2 regions of the Marinactinospora rubrisoli genome follow, and region 2 is predicted to be linked to the other one. Evidence: riboswitches for the same ligand, from Rfam matches in the RefSeq annotation. Region 2 holds a riboswitch; the other holds the start of a gene.
What was found. Region 2 has a riboswitch for glycine ahead of gcvP (aminomethyl-transferring glycine dehydrogenase). Riboswitches for the same ligand answer to the same signal wherever they lie in the genome.
Positions count from the first base shown of each region.

Region 1: another riboswitch for glycine. It lies ahead of gcvT (glycine cleavage system aminomethyltransferase GcvT); the one in region 2 lies ahead of gcvP (aminomethyl-transferring glycine dehydrogenase).

Region 1 is NZ_JBHTBH010000009.1:298,048-308,364, forward strand. Features, by position in the region: gene ACFQRF_RS19810 (NAD(P)/FAD-dependent oxidoreductase) at 1-1,209, shown strand, start outside; gene ACFQRF_RS19815 (SRPBCC family protein) at 1,233-1,418, shown strand; gene ACFQRF_RS19820 (ferredoxin) at 1,456-1,647, opposite strand; gene pip (prolyl aminopeptidase) at 1,735-2,694, opposite strand; gene ACFQRF_RS19830 (AMP-binding protein) at 3,248-4,957, shown strand; gene ACFQRF_RS19835 (3-deoxy-7-phosphoheptulonate synthase) at 5,047-6,108, shown strand; glycine riboswitch at 6,349-6,445, shown strand; gene gcvT (glycine cleavage system aminomethyltransferase GcvT) at 6,494-7,615, shown strand; gene gcvH (glycine cleavage system protein GcvH) at 7,738-8,118, shown strand; gene glyA (serine hydroxymethyltransferase) at 8,123-9,397, shown strand; gene ACFQRF_RS19855 (L-serine ammonia-lyase) at 9,467-10,317, shown strand, end outside.
Region 2 is NZ_JBHTBH010000005.1:247,546-257,862, forward strand. Features, by position in the region: gene ACFQRF_RS12455 (bifunctional nuclease family protein) at 1-213, shown strand, start outside; gene ACFQRF_RS12460 (MerR family transcriptional regulator) at 666-1,265, shown strand; glycine riboswitch at 1,456-1,544, shown strand; gene gcvP (aminomethyl-transferring glycine dehydrogenase) at 1,654-4,548, shown strand; gene ACFQRF_RS12470 (Uma2 family endonuclease) at 4,685-5,308, shown strand; gene ACFQRF_RS12475 (NAD-dependent epimerase/dehydratase family protein) at 5,430-6,419, shown strand; gene ACFQRF_RS12480 (pyridoxamine 5'-phosphate oxidase family protein) at 6,650-7,135, shown strand; gene ACFQRF_RS12485 (tetratricopeptide repeat protein) at 7,532-8,731, shown strand; gene ACFQRF_RS12490 (alpha/beta hydrolase family protein) at 9,258-9,884, shown strand; gene ACFQRF_RS12495 (DUF5999 family protein) at 9,934-10,131, opposite strand; gene ACFQRF_RS12500 (endonuclease V) at 10,309-10,317, opposite strand, start outside.

The DNA.
Region 1 (10,317 bases), on a different contig from region 2:
GTCGTGGTCGTCGGCGGCGGGATGGCGGGACTGGGCACCGCGGAGGCGCTGCGCGCCGCCGGGTTCGACGGCACCGTCACGCTGGTCGGCGAGGAGCATCACCGCCCCTACTCCCGTCCGCCGCTGTCCAAGGAACTGCTCACCGGCAAGGGCACGCCCAGAAGTCTCGTGCTGCGCGACGAACCGGAGTTCGACGCCCTCCACCTCGATCTTCGGCTCGGTCGCCGGGCCGAACGGCTGCTCCCCGGCGAGCGCGCGGTCGAACTCGACGACGGCACGCTCGTGCGCGGTGACGCCGTCGTCATCGCCACCGGCGCCGCCGCCCGCCGTCCCGGCACCGGCCTCGCCGGTGTGCACGTGCTGCGCACCCTCGACGACGCCGAAGCCGTGCGGGCCGGGCTGGAGGCCGTCGACCGCGTCGTGGTGGTCGGTGCCGGTTTCATCGGCGCCGAGGTCGCGGCGAGCGCGCGCACCCTCGGCCTGGACGTCACCCTCATCGAGGCCGCGCCGACCCCGATGACCCGGGTGGTCGACCCGCGGGTGGGCGCGGTGCTCACCGAACTGCACCGCGACAATGGCGTGGACGTCCGCCTCGGGGTCGGAGTGACCGGCTTCGAAGGCAGCGACGGCCGGGTGACGCGCGTCCGGCTCGCCGACGGCAGCGCGGTGGAGACCCCCATGGTGGTGGCGGGGCTGGGCGTGCGGCTGAACACCGACTGGCTCGCGGGATCCGGCGTCGAACTCGCCGGCGGCGCCGGTGGCGTGCTGCTCGACGCCCACTGTGAGACGACCGTGCCCGGCGTCTACGCGGCCGGCGACCTCGCCAACTGGCCGCACCCGCGCTACGGCGGCCGGCTGCGGCTGGAGCACTGGACGAACGCCGGGGAGCAGGCGTCGGTGGTCGCCCGCAACCTGCTCGCCGGCGACGGCCGCCGCGAGACCTACGCCCCCGTCCCGTACTTCTGGTCCGACCAGTACGGCATGAAGGTGCAGTTGATCGGCCAGGCCGCCCCGGCCGACACCGTGGAGTTCGTGCACGGCTCGCCGCAGGACCGCAAGTTCGTGGCGTTCTTCGGCCGCGCCGGGATGCTCGTCGGCGTACTGGGGCTGCGATCCACCGCCAAGGTCATGCGGTACCGTCCGTTGCTCGTGGAGTCCACCACGTGGGAGCAGGCCCTCGCCGCCGCCGGCCGGCAGCGCCCCGCGTGACCGCAGTGGCCGGAGGAACTTCCATGCCACGACGGACATCGGTGTCGGTCTCGCGCGTCATCCCGGCCGCCGCGCCGGTCGTGTTCGGCATCATCGCCACCCCGGCGGCGCACGCGGACCTCGACGGCTCGCGGCGGATGGCCCCGGCCATGAGCACCACACTGGCGCGGCTGGCCGCCGCGGCCGGCCGGCTCCCCCGGCGCGCCTAGTCGCACCCCCCACCGCCAGGGCGGAAGGGCGTGGCGGTCAGCCTTCGATCTCGATGGCCTGTTTGGGGCACATCCGGGCGGCCTCCTCCACCCGGTCCCGCCACTCCTCCGACGGTTCCTCCTGAAGTACGTAGAGGAAGTCGTCGTCACGCACCTCGAACACCTCGGGGACGATGCCCATGCAGACGGCGTTGCTCTCGCAGCGGTCGAAGTCGACGTTCACTCGCATCGCGTGTCCCATCTCACTCGTCGCGGTGTCACCGCGAGCCTATCCCCGTGCCGGGACGCCGGCGCGGTCCGCCGGCGTCCCCACCGGTCACTGAGAAGCGAACCGGTCCGTCGCCTCGATGAGGTGGTGCAGGATGCCGGGCTCGTTGTAGGCGTGCCCGGCGTCGTCGACCAGGTGGAACTCCGCCTCCGGCCACGCCCGGTGCAGGTCGAAGGCCGTCTTGGGCGGGGTGCACACGTCATAGCGCCCCTGGACGATGACGCCCGGGATGGAGCGCAGCTTCCCGGCGTTCTCGATGAGCTGCCCCGGGCTCAGGAACCCGCCGTGCACGAAGAAGTGGTTCTCGATGCGGGCGAACGCCAGCGCGTAGGCCGGCTCGGCGAAGTCCGAGCGCATCCGCTCGTTCGGCCGCAGCGAGATCGTGGACCCCTCCCACACGCTCCACGCCTGCGCCGCCGCCAGCCGCACCGCCGGGTCCGGGGAGTTCAGCCGCTCCGAGTAGGCGCCGATGAGGTCGTCGCGCTCCTCCTCCGGGATCGGCGCCAGGTAGGCCTCCCACTCGCCGGGGAACAGGAACGAGGCGCCGTTCTGGTAGAACCAGCGCAGCTCCTCGTTGCGCAGCGTGAAGATGCCCCGCAGGATCAGCTCGCTGACCCGCTCGGGGTGCTCCTCGGCGTAGGCGAGCGCCAGCGCGCTGCCCCACGACCCGCCGAAGACCTGCCAGCGTTCCACCCCCACCATCCGGCGCAGCCGCTCGATGTCGGCCACCAGGTTCCACGTGGTGTTCGTGTGCAGCTCGGTCTCCATGCGGCTGGCGTGCGGGGTGCTGCGCCCGCTGTTGCGCTGGTCGAACAGCAGGATGCGGTACCGCGCCGGATCGAACAGCCGGCGGTGGTCCGGGGTGCAGCCCGCCCCGGGCCCGCCGTGCAGGAACACCACCGGCTTACCGGTCGGGTTACCGCACAGTTCCCAGTAGACGCGGTTCCCGTCGCCGACATCGAGCATCCCGCTGTCATAGGGCTCGATGGGCGGATACAGCGTGCGCATGGAGAGCGCCCTTCTAGAACGAGGTGGTTGTCGTGCTGGGGCCACACGCGTCCGGAGACCGAAGCGGCGGGGGATCGGCCGGTCCAGCGGACCGGGAAGCCGGGGCGCCGGGCCCCGGGCGGAGCCGCGGCGACGTGGGAGGGGGTCACGTGCGCGACGGTGGACGTCTCGCCGCCGGCGGTGGAGGAGGACGGCGTCCGCCCCGGGAACGCGTGCGCGGGTTCCGGCCGCGCCCCGGATACCGTCCCGCCGAGAGGCGCGGAGTCGCGGGCGATGAGCCGGCGCCCCGCTGGGAGTGGCCTCGGGAACGGATGGGCAGCGCACCGAAGGACCGGGAGGCGTGACCGCCGCGCAACTCGTCCATCGGCCCAATCCTAGACGTGCGGCGCCCCGTGAACGGTCGGTCCGGCATACCCGCGACCGGCCCGGTCGGCGGGCCCGGCCGCGCCGCGCGCGCCCGAACCGGCGTCGCGGTCACCGCACCGCATAGTGACGGGCACACCGCGCTCCGCTACAGTGACTCCAGTCACAGCCTGCGCGCGGGGAGGGCACCATGTCCCAGCCGGCCACCGAAACGTTCCGGGCCGCCCGGGACCTGCTGCTCCGTCACCGGACCGATCCGGAGGCCGCCCGGCAGGCGTTCACCTGGCCGCGCCCCGACCCGTTCAACTGGGCGCAGGACCACTTCGACGTCGCCGCCGGCCAGCACCCCGACCGCTGCGCGCTGTGGGTGATCGACGACGACGGCACCGAGACGCGGCTGAGCTACGCCGAACTGTCCCGCCGCTCCCGCCAGGTCGCCAACTGGCTGCGCGCCCAGGGCGTGCACCGCGGCGACCGGGTGCTGGTGATGCTCGGCAACCGGGCCGAACTCTGGGAGACCACGCTGGCCGCGATCCGGCTGGGCGCGGTGCTCATCCCCGCGACGCCCCTGCTGGCCGAGACCGACCTCGCCGACCGGATCGAACGCGGCCGGGTCGCGCACGTGATCGCGGACGCCGCCGAGACCGGCAAGTTCGCGCGGATCGGCGGCCACTGGACCCGCATCTCGGTCGGCCAGGTCGCCGGGTGGCTGAGCTACGCCGACTCCGCGCACGCCGGGGCGGAGTTCGAGCCCGACGGCCCCACGCGCGCCGACGATGAGCTGCTGCTCTACTTCACGTCCGGCACCACCGCCACACCCAAGCTGGTGCGGCACACCCACGCGTCCTACCCGATCGGGCACCTGTCCACGATGTACTGGATCGGCGTCCAGCCCGGCGACGTGCACCTCAACATCTCCTCCCCCGGCTGGGCCAAGCACGCGTGGAGCAACGTGTTCGCGCCGTGGAACGCCCAGGCCACCGTGCTGGTGGTCGACCAGAGCCGGTTCGACGCCACCCGGCTGCTGGCGGCGATCGTGCGGTGCGGCGTCGACACCTTCTGCGCGCCGCCCACCGTGTGGCGGATGCTCATCCAGGCCGACCTGGGCGCGTGGCGGGTCCCGATCCGGGAGGCCCTGGCCGCCGGAGAGCCGCTGAACCCCGAGGTCATCGAGCAGGTCCGGCGGGCCTGGGGCCTCACGGTCCGCGACGGGTTCGGGCAGACCGAGACCACCGCGCTCGTCGGCAACCCGCCCGGGACGGAGGTGCGGCCCGGCTCGATGGGCCGGCCGCTGCCCGGCTACACCGTGGTGCTGGAGGATCCCGTCACCGGGGAGCCCGCCGAGCAGGGCGAGCTGTGCGTGGACCTCGCCGACCGGCCGGTGGGCGTGACGACCGGGTACGGCGACAGCGACGACCGCACCGCTCAGGCGGTGCGCAACGGGCGCTACCACACCGGCGACATCGCGGCCCGCGACGGCGACGGCCGCATCACCTACATCGGCCGGGCCGACGACGTCTTCAAGGCGTCGGATTACCGGATCTCCCCGTTCGAACTGGAGAGCGTCCTCATCCAGCACGAGGCGGTCGCCGAGGCCGCGGTGGTGCCCTCCCCCGACCCGGTCCGGCTCGCGGTGCCCAAGGCCTACGTCGCGCTCGCCGCGGGCGCGGCCCCCGGCCCCGACCTGGCCCGCTCCATCCTCGCGCACGCCCGCGAACGGCTCGCCCCCTACAAGCGCGTGCGGCGCCTGGAGTTCGCCGAGCTGCCCAAGACGGTCTCCGGCAAGATCCGCCGCGTCCAGCTGCGCGGGCTGGAGGACGCCCGCGGACCCGTCACCGACGGCGCGCGCAACCCGGGCGAGTACTGGGAGGAGGACTTCCCGGGGCTCAAGGAGCGCTAGCGGACCGGTTCCGCCGCCCCGGCCGCGGCCCCGGCCGCTGAGCGGGGACGTTAGGGTGTTGGGGGTGCCTGGGGAGGGAAAAGGAACACATGTCAAGTACCAATGACACCCGCGTCGTCAGCTACCAGCCGCTGGTCGCCCCCGCGGACGTCCTCGCCGAACTGCCCATGGGGCCGGAGCGCGCCGCCCTCGTCGAGGATGCCCGCAACGAGGTCAAGCGGGTCCTCGACGGCGACGACGACCGGCTGCTCGTGATCGTCGGGCCGTGCTCGGTGCACGACCCCGCCGCCGCGCTGGAGTACGCCGAGCGTCTCAAGGCGCTCACCCCGGCCGTCGAGGACGAACTCCGGGTGGTCATGCGGGTGTACTTCGAAAAGCCGCGCACCACCCTCGGGTGGAAGGGCCTCATCAACGACCCCGGCCTGGACGAGAGCTACGACGTGCACCGCGGCCTGCGCACCGCCCGCAAGCTGCTGCTGGACATCGGCTCGCTCGGCGTCCCGGCGGGCACCGAGTTCCTCGATCCCATCACACCGCAGTACATCGCCGACGCGGTCGCCTGGGGCGCCATCGGGGCCCGGACCACCGAGAGCCAGGTGCACCGCCAGCTCGGCAGCGGACTGAGCATGCCGGTCGGCTTCAAGAACGGCACCGACGGCGACGTGCAGGTCGCCGTCGACGCGTGCGGCGCGTCCGCCGCCGCGCACACCTTCTTCGGCGTCGACCCGGCCGGCGCCGGCGCGGTCGTGACCACCTCGGGCAACCCCGACTGCCACGTGATCCTGCGCGGCGGCCGGTCCGGCCCCAACTTCGACGCCGACAGCGTCCAGAGCGCGCTCGACGTCATCGAGGCCGCCGGGCTGCCCCGCCGGCTGATGATCGACGCCAGCCACGCCAACAGCGGCAAGGACCACCGCCGCCAGCCGGCCGTCGCCGAGGCCATCGCCGCGCAGGTGTCCGCGGGCGAGCACGGCATCATCGGCGTGATGCTGGAGAGCTTCCTGCTGGAGGGCGCCCAGCGGCTCGGTGACCCGGCCCGGCTCGCCTACGGCCAGAGCATCACCGACGCCTGCATGGGCTGGGAGACCACCGAGAGCGTCCTGGCCGGCCTCGCCGAGGCGGTCCGCCAGCGCCGCAAGACCGCCCGCTGACGGGCCCCGAACCACCGCACTCCACGGCCGCCGTCCCACCGGACGGCGGCCGTCGGCGTTCCCCGGCCGCCGGGCGCGGGACCGCGCCGGACGGGCGCGCCCCTGTGCCCGCGAGGCGGGCGCTGCTACGCTGATGCCGGTCGCCGACCCCGCACGGGAGAGCGTCCGCGCAGCCAGCGTGGGCCGCCGAAGGAGCAAGTCCTCCCCAGAGAACCTCTCAGGCGCACCGGACCGCGCGGGCGAGACCACTCTGGAAAGCAGGGGCCGCGCGCCCCTCGCCGAAGGTGCAAGCCACACCGTGGCGAAGCTCTCAGGCTCCGATGACAGAGGGGGAGGATGGCACCGCCAACGGCCGACATTGACGACCATCCTCTCAGGAGACTCCATGAGCGCGCCCGCAGCCGCGACCGAACCCCGTAGAACCCCGCTGTACGAGGTGCACGAACGGCTCGGCGCCACACTGGTCGACTTCGCCGGCTGGCTGATGCCGCTGCGCTACGGCAGCGAGACCGGCGAGCACCGCGCGGTCCGCGAGGCGGCCGGGCTGTTCGACCTGTCCCACATGGGAGAGATCCTGGTCCGCGGCCCCCAGGCGGACGCCTTCCTGGACTACGCCCTGGTCGGCCATCTCTCCGCGGTCACGCCCGGGCGGGCCCGCTACACGATGATCACCGCCGAAGACGGCGGCGTCCTCGACGACCTCATCGTCTACCGGCTCGCCGACGACGAATACCTCGTGGTCGCCAACGCCGCCAACACCGGCACCGTCGTCGCCGCTCTGCGCGAGCGCGCCGCCGGATTCGACACCGAGATCGCCGACGAATCCGCCGAGTACGCGCTGATCGCCGTCCAGGGCCCGCGCGCCGCCGACATCCTCGCGGCGCTCACCGACGCCGACCTCTCCGGCATCCGCTACTACGCCGGGTACCGGCACACCGTCGCCGGCCGGCCCGTGCTGCTCGCCCGCACCGGCTACACCGGCGAGGACGGCTTCGAGCTCTTCGTCCGCCCCGGCTCCGCCGCCACCGCCCTGTGGGACGCGCTGACCGCGGCCGGCCAGGCGCACGGCCTGGTGCCGGCCGGCCTGTCCGCCCGCGACACGCTACGGCTGGAGGCCGGCATGCCGCTGTACGGCAACGAGCTCACCGCCGACGTCACCCCGTACGAGGCCGGGCTGGGCCGGGTGGTCAAACTCGACAAGCCGGGTGACTTCGTCGGCCGGCGGGCCCTGGCCGAGCGCGCCGAGAGCGGCCCCGCCCGCACCCTGGTCGGGTTGGTCGCCCGCGGTCGGCGCGTCCCCCGGCAAGGGCACACCGTGCTGCGCGAGGATCAGCCGGTCGGCGTCGTCACCAGCGGCGCGCCCTCTCCGACACTGGGCCGCCCGATCGCGGTGGCCTATGTCGACGCCGGGGTCGACATCGCGGCCGGATCGTTCGCCGTGGACGTGCGCGGCCGCGCCGAACCCGTCGACGTGGTCGAGCTTCCGTTCTACCGGCGGGAGCGCTGAACCGCGGAGTCCGCCCCGGCCCACCGCTTCGGGCGCGGGCGTCGGAGCAGATCAGTGTCGTCAGCCCGGACACCGCGCTGACCGGCCGTGCTGGATAATGGAATACCTCCTGGAGAGTTGAATTGAGCGTTCCCGCGGAGCTGGGTTACACGAGCGAGCACGAGTGGGTGGCCATCAACGAGGGCGTCGCCACCATCGGCATCACGGCCTTCGCCGCCGAGGCGCTGGGCGACATCGTCTTCGTCGAGCCCCCCGAGGTCGGGTCGACCGTCACGGCGGGCGAACCCTGCGGCGAGGTCGAGTCCACCAAGTCGGTCAGCGAGATCTACGCACCCGTCAACGGCGAGGTGGTGGACGTCAACCGCACAGCGGTGGAGGAGCCCGAACTGGTCGGCACCGACCCGTACGGCCAGGGCTGGCTGTTCAAGGTGGAGCTCGCGGACGAACCAGCCGATTTGCTCACCCCGGAGCAGTACACGCAGCTGACCGAAGGTGAAGGTTAACGACATGGCCGCCGAGACCAATCCGCTCAACCAGACACTGGCCGAGCTCGACCCGGAGGTCGCTGTCGCCGTCGGCGCCGAACTGGCCCGGCAGCGCGACACCCTGGAGATGATCGCCTCGGAGAACTTCGCCCCGCAGGCGGTCCTGGAGGCCCAGGGGACGGTGCTCACCAACAAGTACGCCGAGGGCTACCCGGGCCGCCGCTACTACGGGGGCTGCGAGCACGTCGACGTCGTGGAACAGCTCGCCATCGACCGCGCCAAGGCGCTGTTCGGCGCCGAGCACGCCAACGTCCAGCCGCACTCCGGGGCGCAGGCCAATACGGCCGTGTACTTCGCCCTGCTCAAGCCCGGCGACACCATCCTCGGCCTCGACCTCGCGCACGGCGGGCACCTCACGCACGGCATGCGGATCAACTACTCCGGCAAGATCCTCAACGCCATCGCCTACCACGTGCGCGACTCCGACGGCACCATCGACTATGACGAGGTCGAGGCGCTCGCCAAGGAGCACCAGCCCAAGATGATCGTCGCCGGCTGGTCCGCCTACCCGCGTCAGCTCGACTTCGCCCGGTTCCGCGAGATCGCCGACCAGACGGGCGCGCTGCTCATGGTCGACATGGCGCACTTCGCCGGTCTGGTGGCCGCCGGCCTGCACCCCAACCCGGTGCCGTTCGCCGACGTCGTCACCACCACCACCCACAAGACCCTGGGCGGGCCGCGCGGCGGGCTGATCCTCGCCAAGGAGGAGCTGGGCAAGAAGATCAACTCGGCGGTGTTCCCCGGCATGCAGGGCGGCCCGCTGGAGCACGTCATCGCGGCCAAGGCGGTGGCGCTCAAGCTCGCCGCCGGCGAGGAGTTCGCCGACCGGCAGCGCCGCACGCTCGCGGGCGCCCGCATCCTCGCCGAGCGGCTGACCCGGCCGGACGCCGTCGCGGCCGGCGTGAACGTGCTCAGCGGCGGCACCGACGTGCACCTGGTGCTGGTCGACCTGCGCGAGTCCCGGCTGGACGGCCGGCAGGCCGAGGACCGGCTGCACGAGATCGGCATCACGGTCAACCGTAACGCCGTGCCGAACGACCCGCGGCCGCCCATGGTCACCTCGGGTCTGCGCATCGGCACCCCGGCCCTGGCCACGCGCGGCTTCGACGAGGACGACTTCACCGAGGTGGCCGACATCATCGCCGCCGCGCTGCAGCCCGACCACGACGCCTCCGCGCTGCGGAACCGCGTCACCGCCCTGACCCGCAAGCATCCGCTGTACCCCGGGCTGAGCTGACCCGGCGGGCGGCCGGACCTCCGGCCGCCCGTCCGCCCGGCCCCCGAACCGCAGGAGTTGGCAGGACCCATGGCCATCAGTGTGTTCGACCTGTTCAAGGTGGGGATCGGCCCCTCCAGTTCGCACACCGTCGGGCCGATGAAGGCCGCCCGGACGTTCACGGCCGGGCTCCGCGAGGCCGGACTGCTGCCGCGGGTCGCCGGAGTGCGCGCCGAGCTGTACGGCTCGCTCGCCCTCACCGGCAAGGGGCACGGCAGCGACACCGCCGTGATCCTCGGCCTGCTCGGCGAGACCCCCGAGGACGTCGACGTGGAGGCGGTCCCGAAACTGCTCGCGGATGTCACCGACCACGGCCGGCTAGCGCTGGGCGGTGAGCACGAGATCGCGTTCACGCCGCGGGAGAACGTCGACTTCCGCCGCCGCGAGACGCTGCCCGGCCACCCCAACGGGATGCGGTTCACCGCGCACGACGCCGACGGCACGGAACTGCGCTCCCGGGTGTACTACTCGGTGGGCGGCGGCTTCGTGGTGGACGAGCAGGCCGCGGGCGCCGACCGGATCAAGCCGGACGACACCGCGCTGCCCTACCCGTTCGGCACGGCCGCCGAACTGCTCGGCCTGTGCCGCGAGACCGGCATGTCGATCAGCGCCCTGATGCTCGCCAACGAGCGCGCGTTCGGCCGCTCCCCCGCACAGGTCCGCGCCGAGCTGCTGGAGATCTGGCGGGTGATGCGGCAGTGCGTCCGGCGCGGCGTCACCACCGAGGGGACACTGCCCGGCGGCCTGCGGGTCCCCCGGCGCGCGCACCGGCTGTACCGGCAGCTCGGCGGACGCTGCGACGACACCGGCCTGGCGGCCCCGCCGCCCGAGTCCGCGGGCGGCGACCCGATGCGCGGCGCCGACTGGGTGACGCTGTACGC
Region 2 (10,317 bases):
GCCGAGCTGATTTTCTCCAACGGGGTGGAGGTGAGCGCCAGACCCTCCGACTCCATCGCCCTCGCGCTGCGCACCGGCGCACCCATCTACGCGGGGGAGGACGTCATCGAGGAGGCCGGAGTGCCCATCCCCGACGAGCAGGAGGACGAGGTCGAGAAGTTCCGGGAGTTCCTCGACAACATCACGCCAGAGGACTTCGGGCGCACCACCTGACGGGGACGGGACCGGGACGTCTCCCGGCTCCGCGCCATCCACTTTAGCGGTCCCGTGGCGCGGGCGCCGGGTGTTCGCGTATCCGGAGGCGGATTCGGGCGCCACGCAGCGTTAGGCTGAGCCGGTACGAGGGCCGGCCACGGCCCCCGATCGCGCCGTCCGGCCGTTCTCCGTCTCCATCCGGCGCGTCCGCGCCGCCGGCCCGGCGCCCGGCGCGACGGTGGCGGAGGGTGAGCGGTTCGCTCGGCGGAGGGCTCAGGGCGGTGGGCGGCGGTGTTCCGATGCCCCGGGGCAACACGCGACAGGACCAGCGGAGAGGTTCCGCGACGCGCCGATCACTGTCGTTGACGCTGTCCATGCGACCGGCTTACCTTCAGTGTCGAAGGTACCCGCGGCGCAATCCGCATCTCCCCTTGTCACACCGCCGCGGGTCGAGGAGCCGGAGGTTCGGCGTGGCGGTTACAAGCGGCAAGCAGCAAGCCTCCGACCACAGGCGATCAGCGATACGGCGCGCTGGCGAGCAGGGCCTGCTGTGTGAAGAGGACGTGGTGGCGCTGCCTATGGACGTCGGTTATCGGGGGCCAACGGCCTGCGCGGCCGCCGGAATCACCTACCGTCAGCTCGACTACTGGGCGAGAACCCGGCTGGTCGAGCCGAGTGTGCAGCCCGCACACGGCTCGGGCAGCCAGCGTCTGTACAGCTTCCGCGACATCCTGGTGCTGAAGGTCGTCAAGCGCCTGCTCGACACGGGCATCTCCCTCCAGCAGATCCGCACCGCCGTCCAGCATCTGCGTGAGCGCGGCACCGCCGACCTCGCCCAGATCACCCTCATGAGCGACGGCGTGAGCGTCTACGAGTGCACGTCGCCGGACGAGGTGGTCGATCTGCTGCAGGGCGGTCAGGGCGTGTTCGGGATCGCCCTGGGGCGGGTCTGGCGCGAGCTGGAGGGGTCGCTGCGCGAACTCCCCGGCGAACGGCTCGCCGAACCCCTCCCCGACCCCCACCCGACCGACGAGCTGGCGCGCCGCCGCCGCGAGCGCCGGACCGGATGACCTGACGCACGACCGCCGCCCACCCGCGCCCCGTCCAGCCCCTCCCGCCGAAACCCGCGGCCCTGTCCCCGCCGCCCCGGGCCGGCACGGTTGATCCGCCCGATGCCGGGAATGCCACAGAAGACGCACGTCAGTACCATGGCGCGTGACGCGTTGACATAATGCGAAACTGCCAACGCAATACCGCCGTTGATACCACACGGGAGAGACCCCTCAAGGGGCGCCGACGGGGCAACCCTCCCCACCCAACCTCTCAGGCAAAAGGACCGTGTGGAGAGGCACTCTGGAGCAGCGGGCGGCATCCGCCTGCGGCACCGCCGGCATGCGCGACAGAGGGGGAGACCAAGCAGGAGCAGCCGTTCCACGGCTCAGCGACCAGGAGGTCTCCATGCCGCACCAGCCCACCCACGAGCGTTCGCCCGCCCCCGAGGCGGCGCGCGAGTTCGCCGATCGGCACATCGGGCCCGGACCGGCCGAGCGCGCGAAGATGCTGGAGACCGTCGGATTCCCGTCCACGGGCGACCTCATGGCGGCGGCCGTGCCGCGGAGCATCCTGAACGGCCGGGGCGCCGCCGCGCCGCTGGCCCTGCCCGAGCCGGTCGGCGAGAGCGAGGCGCTGGCCGAACTCCGCGCCCTGGCCGACCGCAACCAGGTGCTGACCAGCATGATCGGCCTGGGCTACTACGACACCGTCACGCCCCCGGTGATCCAGCGCAACATCCTGGAGAACCCCGCGTGGTACACCGCCTACACCCCCTACCAGCCGGAGATCTCCCAGGGGCGGCTGGAGGCGCTGCTCAACTTCCAGACGGTCGTCTCCGACCTGACCGGGCTGCCGGTCGCGGGCGCCTCCCTGCTGGACGAGGCGACCGCCGCGGCCGAGGCCATGACGCTGGCCCGCCGGGCGGCCAAGGGCCGCGGCGCCACCTTCGTGGTCGACTCCGACGTCTTCCCGCAGACGCTCGCCGTGCTGCGCACCCGGGCCGAGCCGCTCGGTATCGACATCGTGGTGGCCGACCTGGCCGGCGGGCTGCCGGACGTGCCGGACGGCGAGACGTTCGGCGTGCTGCTGCAGTACCCGGCCGCCAGCGGCGCGGTGCGCGACCCTTCCGCCGTCATCGAGGCCGCCCACGCGCGCGGTGCCCTCGCCGTGGTCGCCGCCGACATCCTGGCCCTCACCGTGCTGCGCAGCCCCGGGGAGCTGGGTGCCGACATCGCGGTGGGGTCCACCCAGCGCTTCGGGGTGCCGATGGGGTTCGGCGGGCCGCACGCCGGTTACATGTCGGTGCGGACCGGACTCCAGCGCCAGCTCCCGGGCCGGCTGGTCGGGGTGTCGGTCGACGCGGCCGGCCGGCCCGCCTACCGGCTCGCGCTGCAGACGCGCGAGCAGCACATCCGGCGGGAGAAGGCCACCAGCAACATCTGCACGGCGCAGGTGCTGCTCGCCGTCATGGCCGGAATGTACGCCGTCCACCACGGGCCGCACGGCCTGCGCGCGATCGCCGAGCGGGTGCACGGGCACGCGGTTCGGCTGGCCGCGGGCCTGCGGGAGCTGGGGCTGGAGCTGCCGCACGACGCCTTCTTCGACACCCTGCGGGTCCGGGTTCCCGGCCGGGCCGGCGCGGTGGTCGAGCGCGCGCGGGAGCTCGGCGTGAACCTGCTGCGTGCGGACGACGACACGGTCGGGATCTCCTGCGACGAGGTCACCACCGAAGAGCACCTGGGCCTGGTGCTGCGCGCCTTCGGCGGCTCCGCCGCGCCGGGCGCCGCCGGCGGCCCGGCGCTGCCCGAGGCGCTGCGGCGCGGCGTCGACTACCTGGAGCACCCCGTCTTCCACACGCACCGCAGCGAGACCGCGCTGCTGCGCTACCTGCGGCGGCTCGCCGACAAGGACCTGGCGCTGGACCGGACCATGATCCCGCTGGGCTCCTGCACGATGAAGCTGAACGCCACGGCCGAGATGGCGGCGATCACCTGGCCGGAGTTCGCCCGGCTGCACCCCTTCGCGCCGCTGGACCAGGCCGAGGGCATGGTGCGGGTCGTGCGCGACCTGGAGGGCTGGCTGGCCGAGGTGACCGGCTATGACGCGGTGTCGCTGCAGCCCAACGCGGGATCGCAGGGCGAACTCGCCGGGCTGCTGGCCATCCGCGCCTACCACCGCAGCCGTGGCGACGCCGACCGCGACGTCTGCCTCATCCCCAGCTCGGCGCACGGCACCAACGCCGCCAGCGCGGTCATGGCCGGGCTGCGGGTACGGGTGGTGGCCTGCGACGACGATGGCAACATCGACCTCGCCGACCTGCGCAGGGTCATCGAGGCGCACCGGCACGAGCTGGCCGCGATCATGGTCACCTACCCCTCCACGCACGGCGTGTACGAGGACACCATCACCGAGGTGTGCGATCTGGTGCACGAGGCCGGGGGGCAGGTGTACGTCGACGGCGCCAACCTGAACGCGCTGCTCGGCTGGGCCAAGCCCGGCGAGTTCGGCGCCGACGTCAGCCACCTCAACCTGCACAAGACGTTCTGCATCCCGCACGGCGGCGGCGGCCCGGGGGTCGGCCCGGTCGCGGTGCGCGCCCACCTCGCCGGTTTCCTGCCCAACCACCCGGGCCAGCCGGACGCGGGCCCGCACACCGGCGTCGGCCCGGTCGCGGCGGCGCCCTTCGGCTCCGCCGGCATCCTGCCGATCTCGTGGGCCTACGTCCGGATGATGGGCGAGCGCGGCCTGCGCGCGGCAACCGAGACCGCGGTGCTGAACGCCAACTATGTGGCCCGGCGGCTCGCCCCGCACTACCCGGTGCTCTACACCGGGTCCGGCGGGCTCGTGGCGCACGAGTGCATCATCGACGTCCGGGCGCTGGCCAAGCGCACCGGGATCAGCAACGAGGACGTCGCCAAGCGGCTCATCGACTACGGCTTCCACGCGCCGACGATGTCGTTCCCGGTGGCCGGCACGCTGATGGTCGAGCCCACCGAGAGCGAGGACCTGGCGGAGCTGGACCGCTTCATCGACGCCATGGTCGCCATCAGAGCGGAGATCGACCGAGTCGCCGACGGCGGCTATGACCCGTCCGACAACCCGCTGAAGAACGCCCCGCACACCGCCGAGGCGCTGACGGCGGACGACTGGAAGCACCCCTACACCCGCACCGAGGCCGGTTACCCGGTGCCGGAACTGCGGCTGAACAAGTACTGGGTGCCGGTGGGCCGCATCGACCAGGCGTACGGCGACCGCAACCTGGTCTGCGCGTGCCCGCCGCCGGAGGCGTTCGCGGAGTGAGGCGCGCCGTCGGATGGCGCTGAGAGCGCGGTGGCGTCGGTATCCGGGGTGGGGACTGGCGCCACTGGTACTCAACGCGGTGAAATGGCAGAAGAGACCGTAAGTGTCGTTGCTATGTGACAGGGTGTGATCGTCCATGTCCAAGAACGAGGAGTCGGAGATGACGACGCTCGCCCCTGAGAAAACGACTTCAGACGTTTCACCGGCGCCTGCGGAGTCGCGTGCGCTCTTCGACCTGCTCGACAGCCTTGACCTTCCCAGGGGGCTTCGAGCCGAGATCATCGAAGGGAGCACGATCACCGTGTCGCCTGTCGCGTCTGGCAAGCACCAGCGCACCGTGAGGTCGCTGGACCTACAGCTCAGGCCGCACCTGCCCGCCGGGTATGACGCGGAACCACATCTGGAGATCCGCATGCCGGAACTGGGCAAGAGCGTGATCCCCGACCTCTTTGTCGCTCCCGCGGAGGTGCTGGATACAGCAGAATCGATCGTCCCGCCAGACGATGTACTCCTTGTGGCCGAAGTCGTCTCGCCCAGTAACGCCCGTAGTGACCGCGTGGTGAAGCTGAACATCTACGCAAAGGCCGCCATCGAGTACTACCTGCTGATCGATCCAATCGCGGCGCAGACCACGCTGTTCAGTAAGCCGAGCGGTGGACGTTATCTGGACCGCGTTACCCGGGACTTCGGGAAGAAGCTGGTCATCCCCGAGCCGTTCGAATTCGACCTCGACACCAGCCAATTCCGCGCCCTGTCGTGACAGAACTCCTCGCGCTGCTCGACGAAGTGCAGGTACCGCGAGACCTGGTTACGCTCTGGGCGATTCCGCCCAGAGCGTGGGTCCGTTCCGCTGGGAGGCGAGGTAACAGGAGACTACCGGCATGCGACTACTGATGCTGGGTGGCACGGAGTTCGTCGGGCGCGCCGTGGTGGACGACGCTCTGGGGCGCGGGTGGCAGGTCACGGTGTTCAACCGGGGACGGCACACGGAGCCGCCCGGGGTGGCGGCGCTGCGCGGCGACCGCACCGCCCCCGACGGCCTGGCAGAGCTGGGACAGGGCGAGTGGGACGTCGTCGTGGACACCTGGTCCGGTGCCCCGGCGGCGGTGCGGGACGCGGCACGGCTGCTCGCCGGACGGGCCGGCCACTACGTGTACGTCTCCAGCCGCTCGGTCCACCCGATCCCGGTCGCGGCCGGCACCGCCGAGGACGGGCCGCTGGTCGAGGGCTCGCCGGACGACGGCGACGTCGAGTACGCGCGGGCCAAGCGCGGCGGTGAGCTGGCGGCGGAGGCGGTCTTCGGGGACCGGGCGCTGCTGGCGCGGGCCGGGCTGATCCTCGGGCCGCGCGAGAACGTCGGGCGGCTGCCGTGGTGGCTGAACCGGATCGCGCGCGGTGGGCCGGTGCTCGCGCCGGGGCCGCGGGACCTGGGCCTGCAGTACGTCGACGCCCGTGACCTCGCCGCCTGGGTGCTGGACGCGGCGGAGCGGGGGCTCGGCGGCGCCTACAACGTGGTCAGCGCACCCGGCCACTCCACCATTGGTGAGCTGCTGGAGGCGTGCGTGCGGGCCACCGGGTCCGATGCCGAACTCCGCTGGACGGCCCCGGAGACCATCCTGTCGGCCGGTGTGCGGCCGTGGATGGAACTGCCGGTCTGGCTGCCGCCGGGGGAGCTGTACGACACCATGCACCAGGGCGACGTGTCCCGCGCGCTCGCCGCCGGGCTGCGCTGCCGGCCGGTGACCGAGACGGTGGCGGACACCTGGGCGTGGCTGCGGTCGCTCGACGGGCCGGCGCCGCTGCGCGGCGGCCTTCCGCCGGTCGGGCTGGACCCGGAGCGGGAACGCGTGGTGCTCGGCCGGGGGGCCTGAGGTCGTGGGGCGCCTTTCCTGGTGGTGGGCCGGTGTGGGAAGGTGTGGAGCGGCCCGGTGACCGGTCGAAGGTGCGGCGGCGGGAGCTGGAGCGGCCGGCGAGCGCGGCACGATCACCGTGGGCGGGTGGACGGCGGATTCGGCCGCGGCTACCGGCAACGCGGCGGCGTCTTTCGTTCGCGAGGAATAGCGGTCGGGAACGGCCGCGCGACGGTAGAGGACGGCGGGTCATGGACCGGAAGCAGATCGCGCAGGAGCTGGCCGACGCCCACGAGCTGTTGAGCCAGGCGTCGATGGCGCGGCTGGCCTACAACGGACTCGACGGGCTGCCCCGCGTGGTCCCGATCGGGATCTTCTGGACCGGCGAGGAGATCGTCATGTCCACCGCGGCCACGGCGCCCAAGGTGCGGGCGCTGTCGGCCCGCCCCGAGGTCGCCTTGACCATCGACACCGGTGACAGTCCCGGCTCTGCCAGGGCACTGTCGGTGCGCGGCGTCGCGCACCTCACCATCGTCGACGGGGTGGTTCCGGAGTATCTCGCGGCCGCGCGGAAGAATTTCGACGCCGAGTACGCGGCGGAGTTCGAGCGGAACTGCCGGGCGTTGTACGACCGGATGGCGCGGATCGCGGTCGAGCCGCGGTGGGCGCGGTTCTATGACTTCGGTGCCGGGCGGGTGCCGCGGTTCCTCGCCGAACTCGCTGAGAAGTCGGGCTGACCGCATCGCCACCCAGACCTTGCGCGCATGCGGGGACCGATCACTTGGTCTTGAGCGCGCGGGGCAGGTGGTCATGCAGGTGCTCGCCCTCGGCCTCGCGGCTGCGCTCGCGCAGTGCTCGGGCAGAGATTTCGGCGCGGCCACCGGCCCTGTGCGGGCCTCCGGTGCAGCCGTCCCCGCTCTCGGCACGGGTACAGGGGAGCGCTTCGGCGCGCGGCGGCATGGGGCCGCCGAGCGACGCGACTATTCGGACATGTCGTAATCTACGTCGTACATATGGTGGTCGGCGTCACCCGTCCGGAATCGCCGCGACCGCACCGTCTTCGCCTCCTCTGCACGCTGCGTAACGGCTAGGCTTCCAACGGAGTCCTCCGCCCCCGTGGAAAGTGGCTGTGCATGACCGCGACGCCCGGCGCCCCCGCACCCGACACCGCTTCTGACGATCCCGACTTCGCGATCCTGTGCGACCAGGCCCGGGATCTCGCCCGCACCGGGCACCTCGATCGTGCCGCCCGCGTCTTCGAGCAGGTCCTCGCCGGTGGGGAGCACGAACACCGGGCCGCGGCCGCGTTCGGGCTCGCCGTGGTCCGGCACGACCTCGGCGACGTCCGCGCCGCACGGGAGGCCGACCGGACGGCCATCGCCACGGGGCACTCGGAGTACGCGGCCCGTGCCGCCTACCACCTCGCGGTCTCCTACGAGGATGAGGGCGACGGGGAGCGGGCGCACGAGGCGTGGCGCGAGGTGCTGGCGACCGGGAACGAGCGGTACACGGCCGCCGCGCGGCATGGGCTGGCCCGGATCGCCGAGGATCGTGGCGACGCCGAATCGGCGCGGGAGCACTGGGACCACGCGCTGGCCGGAGACTCCCCGGCGGTGGCCGACGCCGCTCAGGACTACGCCGAACGGCTGCTCGCCCGCGGTGACACCGACACGGCCGACGCCGTGATCCGGCGCGGCCTGGAGGTGGCCGAACACGCGGGGCTGCGGCTGCTGCTCGGCGCCGTGCACGTCGAACGCGCCATCGCCGAGTTCGGCGCCGCGGCCGCCGCCGCGGCTCCCGTCCGGACACCCGACGGCGACCCGGGAGACTCCGCCGCGTCCCTGGACGCCGCGACCGCGGGCGCCGCGGTGGAACTCCTCGCCCGGCTGCTCGCGGTCCGCGGCGACGCCGACGGCGCCGCGGACGCCTGGGAGCAGGGGCTGCGGCACCCCGACCCCGAGGTGGCCACCGAGGTGCGCACCCGCCTCCGGCGCGGTTTCCTCACCCCCGACCCGGAGACCGCCGAGACCGAGTCCGCCGCCGGTCCGCCGTGGTGGGAGCCCTTCGTGGAGGCCGCGGTCGCCCAGGACAGCACGCCCATGCTGGCCGGCGAGCTGTTCGTCGCGCTGAACCAGATCTACACCCGCCTCGCCGTGGCGCACGCCGGAAACGAAACGCACGCCGCGACCCTGCGCGGCCTCGTCGAGTGGGCGGTGCGCACCCCGGGCGAGTACGTGTGGGGGCGCGCGCTGCACGACGACTTCCGCGAACGCCTGCGGATCGCCTCCGGCAGCGCCGCCGACGTCCTCCCGGAGGGCTGGCCGGACGAGTGACGCCGGGCACGGCGTAGGGCGCCGCGGTACGGGTTCTCCGGAGCATAGCCGGGCGGCGGTCCCCATGCCGCTGCGAGGGCCGCACGAATACCGTCACCGGCATGCCCGCATCCGGCATCCGCCATGTGCCGTCCCGGGCGGTCGCCGCAGGGCGCCTCCGGCGCGCCGTGCCGGCGGCCGTCGCCCTCTTCGTGGCCGCGTACCCGTCCCATGCCCGGGCCGCCGTCGACACCGTCGTGGCGGAGTACCGGGCTGCCCGGCGCCGCCGTGGCCGTCACCCACGGGGCCGACGTCGTGCACGCGGCGGGTACGGCGAGACGCCCTCCGGCACGGCCGTCTCGGCGCGGACGCCCATGGCCGTGGCCTCGGTGAGCGAGACCGCCCTCGCCGTGCCGCGGCTCGCGGACGAGGGCCGTGCCGAACCTCGCGGCCCCGGCACCGCCGTCCGGCGGACCGGGGTCCGGTGGCCCTAACCTCGATGGGGGACCGGCCCCGTGATCGCGCGGCCGGGGCGAGAGGGGGATCCTTGGAGATCGAGACGCCGCGCGGCCCGGCCCGCGTCGACCTCGACGTGCCGGGCGGTGCGCCGCACTACCTGCTCGTCATCACGCACGGTGCCGGTGGTGGCGTGGACGTCCCCGACATCGTCGCGGTGCGGGACGCCGTCCTCGCGGCCGGCGCGGCGGTGGCGCGGGTGACGCAGCCCTACCGGGTGGCGGGGCGGCGGATGCCGGGATCGGCGACGGCCGCGCAGGACGAGGCGTGGCGGGCGGTCGTCGCCGGGCTGCGGCGGGACGCGCGGTTCGCCGAGGTGCCGCTGGTCCTGGCCGGCCGCAGCAACGGTGCGCGCGTGGCGTGCCGGACGGCCGCCGACCTCGGCGCCGCGGCCGTCGTGGCGCTGGCCTTCCCGTTGCACCCGCCGGGGAAACCGGAGCGGTCGCGGGCCGCGGAACTGCGGGAGGCGGGTGCGCCGACGCTGGTGGTGAACGGCGACCGCGACCCGTTCGGGATTCCGGACGTCGCGGACGCCACCACGGTACTGGTGCGGCCGGGCGAGCGGCACGACCTGAACCGGGACCCGGAGGGGATCGCCGCGGCGGTGGCCGGCTGGCTCGCCGGGCGACTGCCCTCCGGGCGGCCGGGCGGAGCGTGACCGGCGGTTGTCCCCCCGTCCGGTCCGCGCCGTCGTCAGTGGTGAACCGTCATGCCGCCGCGCCGACGTAGGTCGGGCGGTGCGGGGCGATCACCCCGCCGTTGGGGAGCAGCTCTCCCGTGTCCTCGAACACCACGACGCCGTTGCAGAGCAGGCTCCACCCCTGCTCCGGGTGGCTCGCGACGACCCGGGCGGCATCGCGGTCAGGGGCACTGAAGGACGGACAGGTAGGCTCGTGCTGGCACATCGATGTGCCTCCGGTTCGGTCGCTCGGTACTTCCGGTGTGGTGCACCACTCGTACTCTAGTGTTCGCCGCCGTTCCGGACTGGGGATTTGTCGGGTTCGACCGCAGGCGCGCCGTGGCCGGTCGCGGCCAGTCCCGGACGTCCCCGGCTGAGCCGACGTCGGGAAACGCGCGGCAGGTCAGCCGCG